4 regions of the Bacillus lumedeiriae genome follow, and region 4 is predicted to be linked to each of the others. Evidence: riboswitches for the same ligand, from Rfam matches in the RefSeq annotation. Region 4 holds a riboswitch; each other region holds the start of a gene.

What was found. Region 4 has a riboswitch for S-adenosylmethionine ahead of QYG89_RS10775 (bifunctional homocysteine S-methyltransferase/methylenetetrahydrofolate reductase). Riboswitches for the same ligand answer to the same signal wherever they lie in the genome.
Region 1: linked by a shared signal. The riboswitch ahead of QYG89_RS09830 (2-hydroxyacid dehydrogenase) and the one ahead of QYG89_RS10775 (bifunctional homocysteine S-methyltransferase/methylenetetrahydrofolate reductase) in region 4 are both predicted to bind S-adenosylmethionine.
Region 2: linked by a shared signal. The riboswitch ahead of metK (methionine adenosyltransferase) and the one ahead of QYG89_RS10775 (bifunctional homocysteine S-methyltransferase/methylenetetrahydrofolate reductase) in region 4 are both predicted to bind S-adenosylmethionine.
Region 3: linked by a shared signal. The riboswitch ahead of QYG89_RS09815 (2-hydroxy-3-keto-5-methylthiopentenyl-1-phosphate phosphatase) and the one ahead of QYG89_RS10775 (bifunctional homocysteine S-methyltransferase/methylenetetrahydrofolate reductase) in region 4 are both predicted to bind S-adenosylmethionine.

The regions. Positions count from the first base shown of each region.
Region 1 covers NZ_JAUIYO010000006.1:48,391-51,612, forward strand. The annotation lists gene QYG89_RS09825 (FGGY-family carbohydrate kinase) at 1-744, opposite strand, end outside; gene QYG89_RS09830 (2-hydroxyacid dehydrogenase) at 760-1,761, opposite strand; SAM riboswitch class I at 1,911-2,001, opposite strand; gene QYG89_RS09835 (molybdopterin-containing oxidoreductase family protein) at 2,153-3,222, shown strand, end outside.
Region 2 covers NZ_JAUIYO010000001.1:658,592-661,813, forward strand. The annotation lists gene QYG89_RS03345 (gamma carbonic anhydrase) at 1-306, shown strand, start outside; gene metK (methionine adenosyltransferase) at 375-1,574, opposite strand; SAM riboswitch class I at 1,726-1,888, opposite strand; gene pckA (phosphoenolpyruvate carboxykinase (ATP)) at 2,125-3,222, shown strand, end outside.
Region 3 covers NZ_JAUIYO010000006.1:44,600-47,821, reverse strand. The annotation lists gene QYG89_RS09825 (FGGY-family carbohydrate kinase) at 1-145, shown strand, start outside; gene QYG89_RS09820 (MFS transporter) at 178-1,422, shown strand; SAM riboswitch class I at 1,745-1,848, shown strand; gene QYG89_RS09815 (2-hydroxy-3-keto-5-methylthiopentenyl-1-phosphate phosphatase) at 1,897-2,571, shown strand; gene QYG89_RS09810 (cupin domain-containing protein) at 2,600-3,112, shown strand.
Region 4 covers NZ_JAUIYO010000007.1:67,821-71,042, reverse strand. The annotation lists gene QYG89_RS10780 (EamA family transporter) at 1-803, opposite strand, end outside; SAM riboswitch class I at 951-1,062, shown strand; gene QYG89_RS10775 (bifunctional homocysteine S-methyltransferase/methylenetetrahydrofolate reductase) at 1,155-3,020, shown strand; gene metH (methionine synthase) at 2,998-3,222, shown strand, end outside.

The DNA of each region.
Region 1 (3,222 bases), on a different contig from region 4:
AAACGTACTTTCGATTGCTAGCTGTGTATCCCCTCCACCTACAACAATCAAAACGTCTTCTTTTACTTCCAGCTCCTTTGCCACAGTCGGTAGAATTTCACCAAGAATGGAGCCAGACCATCTTAGTTCGGGTAATAAGCTCGGAGAAAGCCCAATTCGAGCACACATCGCCTCAGACCATTCTTTTTTTCGAACATCATATAGTAACGTTTCTGTCGCCTGTGATGGCTCATAAATGAGTACACCACTTAATTTATACGTCACCCAATCACTAATACTAGTAAACGATGTGATCTGATCCCATAACAGCGGCTGCCTCTTTTTGAGAGCTATTAGCTTTAAAGCTGAAAACAATGCAGATGGCAATCGTCCCGTTGTTTTATAGATATAATCGGGATCTAACAGCTCTTTTTCCCACTCGCGGCCTCGATTATCAATATTCGGTAAACCAATAAATGAATATCCATCCTGATCTTGAAGGACAATTCCCTGCCTTTGACTCGTTGATGTTATCGCCTTAATTGTCACATGCGGGACACTCGCTATCGCTTTTTTTGCTAATCCAACTAGCTGTTTCCAAAGTAAATCAGGTGAAAAGTAGCGACTATCAGGATAAAGAGGCTCTGTTTCATAATGAATATCTTCTCGCTCAACATGGACAACTTCACCTGTAGTCGCAACGATTGCTACCCTCGCATTTCCAGTACCAATATCAAATACTAAATAACCTTGTTTGATCGTCACTTTTCCACTCCTTTCTTATGACATTTCATCCAAGCCTTTCCTATTATATAAGGTTGGAATTTGAAAGGTATGTTGTGTATGCCACTTCGTTACCGCTTGATTCATAATGGATACGTGATGATCCTCAACCTCATAACTTGCACCCGCAAGATGAGGAGTGGCTAACACATTTGGTAATTGGATAATTTCATAGTCACTTTGATCAGGAGGCTCATGATAAAATACATCCAAAATGGCTCCCCTAATCTTCCGTTCTTTTAAAACATAAACAAGGGCTTTTCTTTCAACGACTACAGCTCTTGACGTATTTACTAAAACGGCATCTTCTTTCATAAGTCCTAAATAATGTTCATTAATCATTCCAATGGTTTCCTCTGTTCGGGGTAAGTGAATAGAAACTACATCACTTGTCGAAAAAACATCTTCTAAAGATACACGAGTATAATTAGGATTTTGACTCTCCGCATAAGGATCATAGTATTGTATCGTGCATTGAAACCCTTCAAGAACAGCCGCAATTCGTTGTCCCACAGCCCCAAACCCAACCATTCCAATTGTTTTTCCTGCAATCTCATTCCCTTTGAATTTTACATAAGCCTGCAAGTAGTCCTCATTCCATTTTTCCTGCTTCAACCATTCAGAAGAAGGAATAGTATGTCTAAAGAATGTAATGAGGTTTCCAATGAACAATTCAGCAACTGCTTGAGCGTTGCGTGCAGGGGTGAAAAATACCGGAATTCCTTTTTTAGTTGCAGCTTTTATATCAACATTGGAAGGCATGCCGCGGCATACACCAATAAATTTCAATTTCGGTACTTCAGCCAATACGTTTTCTGTCACTTTATCTAACTCAACAATTAAACCTTCAGCATTTGATTCTTTTAAGAGCGAGATTAACTCTGCTTCGTTATACGCTCTGCCGTTTTCTTTCCAAGGGAGATAAGTATATTCTCCAAATAAATCTTTTAATTGTAAAAGACCTGCCTCGTTATAAGGTGCCGTGACTAAGACATTCATTTGCAGCCCCTCCCTTCGTTTGTCTTAAATTTAAATCCCACTATTCAGCTCTAATAACTGATAAAATAAAGCAAAAAAAATCTCTTTCCGAAGAGACGGAAAGAGATCGTTACTTCATTTTGTTCTTACGACAAATAAAAGATTCGCTCTTTCTATCTTTCAAGCACTGCTTGCTGGAATTGGCACAATAATGTTGCCGAGGTTTCGCTGGGCCAGTCCCTCCACCTCTCTGGATAGAAAATAAAACGTATTTAATTGGATTCAATGTTTTGTTGTACTCGATTCTATAGGAGAATCAAATAGAAGTCAACTCATTTTTCCGAACCTTCTAAACATTAATTCACTATGTTATAATCTATAAAGTTATTTTTTTCACGGAGGGATAACAGATATGCAATCGTATATTGATATAGAAAATGGTGTCGTTCCTTCAGTTTGTTCTCTCGACTGTCCCGATCAATGTGGACTTCTTGTACACAAAAAGGATGGAAAAATCGTCAAAGTTGAAGGTGATCCTGATCATCCCGTGACAAAAGGGAGCATTTGCAACAAAGTTCGAAATATGAGTGAACGCATTTATGATCATAAAAGATTGAGCACTCCTTTAAAACGTGTTGGAAAAAAAGGAGAAGGAACATTTACTCCTATTAGTTGGCAGGAAGCGATTGAAACGATTGCTGATCATTGGAAAAAGCTGATTTCAGAAGAAGGTGCTGAGTCCATTCTTCCCTACAGCTTTTATGGAAATATGGGGAAACTGAATGCAGAAGGAATGGATCGGCGTTTCTTTTACCGCCTCGGAGCAAGTCAGCTCGACCGGACGATCTGTTCAATCGCTGGCTCTACCGGGTTTGGTTATACAATGGGCGGCAGCCACGGCTCTGATCCTGAAGAGATGACAGAAACAAAGTTATTTATCATTTGGGGCATTAACGCGGTCAGTACGAATATGCACCAAATGATGATCGCACAAAAGGCAAAAAAAGATGGAGCAAAGATTGTTGTCATTGATGTCCATAAAAACCAAACTGGACGAATGGCTGATTGGTTTATTCCAATTCTTCCTGGAACTGACGGCGCACTCGCCTTAGGCATGATGCACATTCTTTATAAGGAAAATCTAGTCAATCGGTCATTTTTAGAAGAATATACAGTCGGGTACGAAGAACTTGAAAAACATGTAGAGGCCTATGATCCGCACACGGTTGCCGGCATTACAGGAGTATCTGTTGAAGATATTTATAAATTGACCCGCATGTATGGGACGACCTCCCCTTCCATGATTCGAATTGGCAATGGCTTGCAGCATCATGATAACGGAGGCATGATTGTCCGAACGATTTCCTGTTTGCCCGCTTTAACAGGCCAATGGCTGTTAAAAGGCGGCGGCGCAGTCAAATCCAATTCTGGTTATTTAGCCTACAATAAACAAGCACTGCAGCGTCCAGATCTACAGAAGTA
Region 2 (3,222 bases), on a different contig from region 4:
GATGAAGTAACGATCGGCCATCAAGTCATTCTGCATAGCTGCAAAATTAGAAAAAACGCACTCATTGGCATGGGCTCCATCATCTTAGACAATGCTGAAATTGGTGAAGGTGCTTTTATCGGTGCAGGAAGCCTCGTTCCACAAGGGAAAATCATCCCTCCTCACTCAGTCGCCTTTGGACGGCCCGCAAAAGTCATTCGTCCTGTGAATGATGCAGATCGACAAGACATGGAAAGAATCGTTAGAGAGTATGTAGAAAAGGGACATTATTATAAAAGCATTCAAAAAAAGCCTTCAAACTCCTAACGAGTTTGAAGGCTTCAGATTGTTTACAAGCAGCCTGATGGCGGCCCAAACGAACGTTGAACCTTTGTTTAGTTTGTTGCTTGCTCTCTTAACGTTTCCGCCTTATCTGCTCTTTCCCAAGGAAGATCAACATCTGTACGGCCAAAATGTCCATAAGCCGCTGTTTGTTTATAAATTGGACGGCGCAGATCAAGCATCTTGATAATACCAGCCGGACGTAAATCGAAGTTGCTGCGGACAAGCTGAACGAGCACATCTTCAGATACTATGCCAGTACCAAATGTATCAATTGAAATGGATACAGGCTGTGCTACACCAATTGCGTAGGCTAGCTGAACTTCACATTTGTCCGCAAGACCGGCAGCGACAATATTTTTTGCTACATAGCGGGCAGCATACGCAGCGGAACGGTCTACTTTTGTCGGATCCTTACCGGAGAAAGCTCCTCCGCCATGACGCGCATAACCACCGTATGTATCTACAATGATTTTCCGGCCTGTTAAGCCCGCATCTCCTTGTGGACCGCCGATAACAAAACGGCCTGTCGGGTTGATAAAGAATTTTGTTTCTTCATCAATTAATTCAGCAGGAACAACTGGATTAATGACATGTTCGCGTAAGTCGTGCTGAATTTGCTCAAGTGTTACTTCCGGATGATGCTGAGTAGAAATAACAATCGTGTCTACTCTGACTGGCTTGTCATTCTCATCATATTCAACCGTCACTTGTGTTTTTCCGTCTGGACGCAAATAAGAAAGCACATCATCTTTTCTCACTTTTGTCAACCTGCGGGATAATTTATGAGCAAGTGAAATTGGAAGAGGCATCAATTCCTTCGTTTCATTGCAGGCAAATCCAAACATTAATCCTTGGTCTCCCGCACCGATCGCTTCGATTTCTTCATCGCTCATCTGGCCTTCACGTGCCTCAAGCGCAACATCGACTCCTGCCGCAATATCAGCAGACTGCTCATCAATAGACGTCAATACACCGCACGTTTCGGCATCAAATCCGTATTTCGCGCGCGTATAGCCAATTTCTCTTACTGTTTCCCGAACGATTTTGTTAATGTCTACATAAGAAGTTGTTGTAATTTCCCCAGCTACAAGCACAAGGCCAGTTGTCACAGATGTTTCCGCTGCTACACGTGCATTCGGATCTTTTGATAAGATCTCGTCTAGAATAGCATCAGAAATCTGATCACAAATTTTGTCCGGATGTCCTTCAGTTACTGACTCTGAAGTAAAAAGACGGCGTTTTTTTGTCATGAAACTTCCTCCTTAAAAATGATCAGCTTTTCGTTCAGCTGATCGTTCATTATACGGTACTCATGTCCCTAAGTTTATCCTTTTAAAAAATAAAAAACCCCTCCTGAAAATAAAGAGAGGAAAGGTTGGTCATTTCAACATAGGCCTTTCACTCTTATCGTTCAAGGTTTTGCCCTTGCAGCAGGTTAGCACCTTTGTCTTGAAAAAGAAGCTTATACATGTATAAGCAACGGCAGTTTATGCGGCTGCCACGTACATTCAAGCAGGTTGCCGGGCTTCATCGGGCCTGTCCCTCCGCCAGCTCAGGATAAGAGTATCCGTTCAAGGTTAAATCATACGAAATCCAGCCAGCGATGTCAACCAATTTCACGTAAAAAGCTCCTCCTTTTTCCGCTTTTCTTCTTATAGAGAAATGGGTATGTTATAAATAAAAAATTACAAAAAAATAAATCAATAGTATAGACTATTAATTGGAATGTGCTATACTACTTTTGAGTAAACGATAAAAAAATAACTAATTTAAATTTAAATAAAGGATGGTTATTAATTTATGAAGACTGTGAGCGTTTCAAGCGAAATTTTGGAGCTTTTAAAGGGTTCTAACGTAACAATGCAGCCGTCTGTGCCATTACTTGTGGAAAAAGTACTTAACCGCAAAGAAGGCGTATTAACAGCTTCTGGTGCAGTGTGTGCTGAAACAGGCAAATATACAGGGCGTTCTCCTAAAGATAAATTTATCGTTGAAGAACCGTCCACCAAAGATAAAATCGACTGGGGTTCAGTCAATGAGCCAATTTCTGTTGAAGTGTTTGATCAATTATACAAGAAAGTAATCAACTATTTAAGTGAAAAAGAAGAACTATTCGTTTTCAAAGGTTTTGCAGGAGCAGATCAAGCACACCGTCTGCCAATTCAGGTCATCAACGAATATGCATGGCACAACTTGTTTGTTCATCAACTTTTCATTCGTCCTACGAAGGAAGAACTAGAGAATCATCAAGCTGGCTTCACGATCGTATCCGCTCCAAGCTTTAAAGCAGATCCTGCTGTAGATGGTACAAAATCAGAGGCATTTATTATCGTGTCTTTTGAGCGCCGCATCGTCTTGATCGGTGGAACGGAATATGCAGGGGAAATGAAGAAATCAATTTTCTCTGTTATGAACTACCTTCTTCCTGAAAATGATATTTTATCTATGCACTGCTCAGCAAACGTTGGTTACGAAGGTGATGTTGCTCTATTCTTCGGTCTTTCGGGAACAGGTAAAACAACATTAAGCGCAGATCCAAACCGCCGCTTAATCGGTGATGATGAGCATGGCTGGTCTTCTAACGGTGTCTTCAATATTGAGGGCGGATGCTACGCAAAAACAATCGGACTTTCCCGTGAAAAAGAACCTCAAATTTTCGATGCCATCCGTTTCGGTTCTGTTCTTGAAAATGTTGTTCTTGACGAAGAAACACGCATTCCTGACTACGATGACAACAGCTTGACAGAAAATACACGTGCCGCTTATCCGCTGCAAGCAATTGATAATATCGTTGATCCAAGCGTAGCCGGCCATCCGAACACAATTATCTTCTTAACTGCTGATGCGTACGGCGTTCTGCCTCCAATCAGCAAATTGACAAAAGAACAAGCAATGTAC
Region 3 (3,222 bases), on a different contig from region 4:
CAACCAGGCATTAGGGGTTAATGATGCATTATCAGGTGATATCAAGGTAATTACGCCTGACCGTGGACATGATGACTGGATGTACGAAGAGTGGAAACAAGCACAACATTTTTTTTCAAAGATAAATGCAGCATATAACAACTAGAATAAATAATAAGGAAAGATGAGGAAACAAACATGTTAGATAAAATTGGAATACCTAAAAAATTAGGCTGGGGCTTTTTAGGTGTGATGCTGTTTATGATGGGAGATGGGCTTGAAGCCGGGTGGCTGAGTCCGTTCCTTATCGAAAATGGCTTGTCTATCCAGCATGCAGCGGCCATTTTTAGTGTATACGGTATTTCTATAGCGATTGCTTCTTGGTTTTCAGGGGTTTGTTTAGAAGCGTTTGGCGCAAAGCGTTCGATGCTCATGGGATTATTATTTTATATTGTGGGTACAGCAGGATTTATCACGTTTGGATTTGAAAGCATGAATTATCCAGTTATGTTAGCGACGTACTTTATTAAAGGGTTCGGTTATCCTCTTTTTGTTTATTCCTTTTTAACGTGGGTGATTTATCGTACACCTCAACATAAATTAAGTACAGCTGTTGGATGGTTTTGGTTTGCGTTTTGTGCAGGAATGATGGTACTTGGCGCTTGGTATTCAAGTTATGCACTTAAACATTTTGGATACATCAATACATTATGGACTTCTATTTTCTGGGTATGTGTCGGTGCGTTCTTTGCTTTAGTGATGAATAAAGACAAGTTTGAACAGAAAAAAGGTTCAAGCACAAAAGAAAAATTAAATGAACTATTAAAAGGAATCACGATTATGAAGACGAACCCAAGGGTAGCTGCCGGTGGAGTTGTCAGAGTAATTAATAGTTTAGGTGCTTACGGATTTCCGGTGTTCCTGCCGCTTCATATGGCGGAACATGGAATTGAAACAACAGTTTGGCTGCAATTATGGGGTACAGCTTTCATGGGGAATATTCTATTTAATTTGATTTTCGGAATTGTTGGAGATAAATTTGGCTGGAAAAACACGATCATGTGGTTTGGCGGCGTTGGCTGTGCTGTTTTCACTGTCCTTTTATATTACACACCGGTACTTACAAACGGAAACCTTCTCGCGACAAGCATTGTCGGATTTATTTGGGGAAGTATGCTGGCCGGTTACGTTCCAATTGGAGCACTAGTACCATCTGTTGCTGGGGAAGATAAGGGAGCGGCTATGTCCGTGCTAAACCTTGGCGCTGGTTTATCGACATTCGTTGCACCAGCTTTAGCTTTAGCCTTTATCGGTCTCATTGGAGCAGAAGGAGTGATCTGGATCTTCGCGGCACTTCATCTGATTAGCTCAATCATTGTTAAATTCATCCGAGTACCGGAAGAAGAAAACATGCGCAAAAAAACAGCAACACTCGTTTCATAAAGAAAAGCGGAAGGCGCCCGCTTATCGGCGACAAGCATAAGACGAGCCGGCTGGAAGGTTGCTCTTGAACCTTCTGGCCAGAATGGCATATGACCTCGAGCCCCAAGGAGGCGGAGCTGGACAAGAAAAGCGAAAGCGCCTGAACTGCTCCGACAGGCAAATGTTCTTTCACCAAAGAAGCCGCCCTTTGGCTTCATTGGTGGAAGGTTATTTGACCCGAGGAACAAGGCGCTGCAGCTGGACAAGAAAAGGATATTGACAGTGATGAGAGAACATGTCATAATCCTAGTGGTATGATATGAATATAAACTTAACAAATAAACTCTTATCAGGAGCAGGCGGAGGGATAAGCCCTAAGAAGCCCGGCAACCGACTCGTTGTGAGCACGGTGCTAATTCTTACAGCAACGATGTTGGAAGATAAGAAGTTGTTTTTTTAAACCTCTTCTTAATAGAAGAGGTTTTTTTAAATGCTATGGAAAGAAGTGACGACATCTTGAAAAAGCCAATCATCTTTTGTGACTTCGATGGTACGGTGACGAAGAAAGATAACATTATTAGTATTATGAAGCAGTTTGCCCCTCCTGAATGGGAGAAGTTGAAGGATGATGTGTTATCTCAATCCATCAGTATTCAAGAGGGCGTCGGAAAAATGTTTCAGCTTCTTCCTTCTTCTTTGAAGCAGGAAATAGTTGACTTTGTTTTGGAAACGGCCGAAATAAGAGACGGGTTTAATGACTTCGTTCGGTATACGAAAGAACAAAACATTCCTCTTTACATTGTAAGTGGAGGAATTGACTTTTTCGTAAAACCGATGTTACAGCCATTTGAGTCGATTACTGGACTATATTGCAATGAAGGGGATTTCAGTGGAGAGAATATTCACATTCATTGGCCTCATGCGTGTGATGAGAAATGTCCGAACCAAAATTGTGGGTGCTGTAAACCTTCTATTATCCGTGCGCTGTCAAGCGGGGACACGCATTCCATCGTGATCGGTGATTCAGTAACTGATTTACAAGCTGCGAAAATTGCCGATACAGTGATAGCAAGAGATTACTTATCAGAAAAATGCGAGACACTGTCAATTCCTTATCAACCTTTTGATACGTTTTATGATTGTATTGAAATTTTAGAAAAGTTAAAATAAGATGTTGAATAATTAGGGGGAATATAAGATGACAACGATCAAAATTCAAGGAACAAATGAAGTTATTGACAATCAAGAAGAAGTGATTTCATTTTTACAGCAGAACGATGTCATTTATGAACATTGGGATATTCATAAATTACCTTCTCATTTACAAGAGAAATACGTATTGAGTGACGAAGAAAAGCAAGGCGTGTTAGATGCATTTGAAGAAGAGATTAAGGATATTTCAGCTAGACGTGGATACAAAGCATGGGATGTTATTTCACTTGCTGATCATACACCTAACCTTGAAGAATTATTGAAAAACTTTGAGCGTGAGCATCATCATACAGATGATGAAGTACGTTTTATTGCGAGCGGCCATGCAATTTTCATTATCCAAGGAAAAGATGAGCGGTTTTTTGAAGTTCATTTAAACCCAGGTGATTTGATCTCTGTTCCGGAAAATGTCCGCCACTACTTTACATTAGCTGAGGACCGGAAAGTTGTTGCTGTTCGTATTTTTGTGACAGAAGAAGGATGGGTGCCTGTTTACTAATGCACCGTGATATTTATCCCGCGTTAACTGACAGTAAGACCACCGGCTCAAGGCTTCAAGGTGTTTCTAAAGAAGCATAGGCGGGCGATCAACTGCCAGTAAACGCCCAA
Region 4 (3,222 bases):
AGTGTCAATTGTTCTCCAACAATGAGCATCGCTCCAATCATTGCCGCTGGTAATTCCGCAGCACCAAGAATGGCCGCTATCCCTGAATCGACATGCGGTGTACCTAATGCAAAGAAAACAACAGGCACAAATACGCCAAACAATCCGATCGGCCAGCCATATTTCCACAAACCGTCCGTGATCGTGCCATCGACGATAAAAGCAGGCGATATAAATAGAAAAGTAGTGAGCAATCCGCTAATAGCGATGATGAAGCTTCTTTGAATCGTTGGCACCCCTTTTCCTGCTTTGCCGCTAAAGAAGAGGTACAATGCAAACATCAAGGCAGCAAGAAAACCATACACAAGACCTTTTGTATTGTTTAACAATCCTAGCCCTTCAGGGGACACACCAGCAGCGAATGGTGTACCTACCCATAAAAGAATAATTGAAATGATCTTTAGATGAGAAGGAAAAGTTCTTAAATAAATAGATTCAATGAGAACTCCAATCCAGGTAAATTGGAAAAGCAAAACGATGGCTACTGAAGCAGACAGCTCCTGTATACTAATAGCATAAAATACTCCTGTTAAGCTTAATAAAATGCCGACACCAAACAGGGACAAAGTCTGTTTGCCATTTACCTTCACACGTTTTGTTAAGATAAATGGAATGAACAGCAGCAGCAGTCCGAAAAGGTATTGAGAACTAGCCGCATGAGCCGCCTCATAGCCGGCATTCGTCATCAGCTTAACAATAGAAGCTTGAAAGCCATAACTGCTTGCCCCTATTAAAATAAATAAAGAATACCGAAACTGATTCAATCTTAATCCTCCTTTATTTAAAGCCAGTATATCCTGCCCAACACTATTCGACAATCCTATTTAAATTATTCTAAATTTTCTATTGACTAATTCCTGCTAAAGGGATATGATATGTTCAATTATCAGATTAAGTGAATAGTAACGTATTTCTTATCAAGAGAAGCTGAGGGTACTGGCCCTGTGAAGCTTCAGCAACCAGCCGCTAGCGGGCCTAGGTGCTAAATCCAGCAAACTGCTGAATCAGTTTGAAAGATAAGAAGGATCAAACATTAACGATGTAAAGCCTTCTTGCTATGTTTAAGGGGGCTTTTTCTTATGATTAGAAATAAGTGGTTGGAAAGGACGGACACTATGAAGCTATTAGACAGGCTGCAAAATGAAGTATTGACAGCTGATGGTGCAATAGGCACTCTTCTCTATTCTTATGGCATTGATTTTTGCTATGAGGAACTCAATGTAGAAAAACCGGAAATTATTGAAAAGATTCATCGTGAATATATCAAGGCAGGCGCTGATATTATTCAAACAAATACGTACAGTGCCAACGCTATAAAGCTTGCAAGATACGGACTGGAAGACCGCGCACTGGAATTAAATAAAGCAGCGGTACGCATTGCCAAGAAAGCAGCGGCACCAGAACAGCGATTCGTTCTCGGCACCATTGGCGGCATTCGCGGTATTGGCAAAAGCAGCGCACCTCTTCCTGATATCGAAGAAGCGATTCGGCAGCAAGCAGAGGCCATTTTGTCAGAAGATCCAGACGGTCTCTTATTTGAAACATACTACGATTTTGAAGAATTAACGACTATTTTACAATTCATTCGCAAGATGACCGATTTGCCGGTGATTACTCAAGTATCTATGCATGAACCTGGTATTTTGCAAAATGGACTTTCATTAAATCATGCATTGAAACAGCTAGAAGCGCTTGGAGCAGACATTGTCGGCGTAAACTGCCGCCTCGGCCCTTATCATACCATTCAGGCATTTGAAGAAGTAACGCTCCCAGAAAAGGCTTTTTTATCCGCTTATCCAAACGCCAGCCTGCTTGATGTAGAAGATGGACGGATTGTCTATGAATCAGAAGCCGATTACTTTGGCCAAGCAGCTGTCCGCCTTCGGAATGCAGGTGTCCGTCTCATCGGCGGCTGCTGCGGTACGACACCAAAACACATTGAAGCAGCGAAAAAAGCACTTGCTGGTCTTGCACCTATTACGGAGAAGAAAGTCATCCCTAAAAAGCCAATTACGATTAAAGAATCCATTCCGCCTATTGTGCCTCCGCTAAGCGAACAAGTAAAAAAAGAACGGACGATTATTGTTGAACTGGATACACCGAAGCACTTGGATACGACCACTTACATCGAAGGAGCTAAGGCCTTGCATGAAGCAGGAATAGCCGCGATTACAATGGCTGATAATTCACTCGCTTCTCCACGTGTCAGTAACTTGGCGATGGGATCTATACTTAAAATGAAGCATCACATTCGTCCTCTCGTTCATATCACGTGTCGGGACCGCAATCTGATTGGATTACAATCCCACTTAATGGGACTGCATGCACTTGGGCTTCATGATATACTCGCTATTACGGGTGATCCAACAAAAGTCGGCGACTTTCCTGGCGCTACTTCTGTATATGATGTTTCAAGTATGGAACTCATCCAATTGATTAAACAGCTGAATGAAGGAATTTCTTTTTCCGGAAAGCCATTCAAGCAAAAAGCCAACTTCTCAGTGGCAGCCGCGTTTAATCCAAATGTTCGTGTACTTGACCGGGCTGTTAAACGCCTTGAGAAGAAAATTGAATGCGGGGCCGATTATTTTATTACGCAGCCGGTCTTTACGAAAGAAAAGATTATTGAAGTATATGAAGCAACGAAACACTTGCCGACTCCAATCTTTCTTGGCATTATGCCATTAACAAGTTCACGAAATGCTGAATTTCTTCATCATGAAGTGCCAGGCATTAAACTGTCAGACGAAACACTTGCTAGAATGAAAGCATACGAACATGATAAAGAGGCATCGGCACTTGAAGGAGTTAGAATTGCAAAAGAATTAATCGATACAGCCGCAGAGCTGTTTAACGGCATATACATTATTACACCATTTATGCGCTATGAAATGTCGATTGAATTGATCCATTACATCGAAGAGCTGGATAGAAAAAAGAATGAAAGAGGGATCACTCATGTCCAAACAATATCCAATTGAACAAGAGCTGGAAAAACGTATTCTTTTCTTAGATGGTGCAATGGGCACGATGCTTCAGCAAGCCGATTTAACAGAGGATGATTTCGGCGGCGAAGAATACGACGGCTGTAATGAATACTTGAATATTACCGCTCCTCACGTGATCGAAAAAATTCACCGTGACTACTTAGCAGCAGGCACCGATATTATTGAAACGAATTCA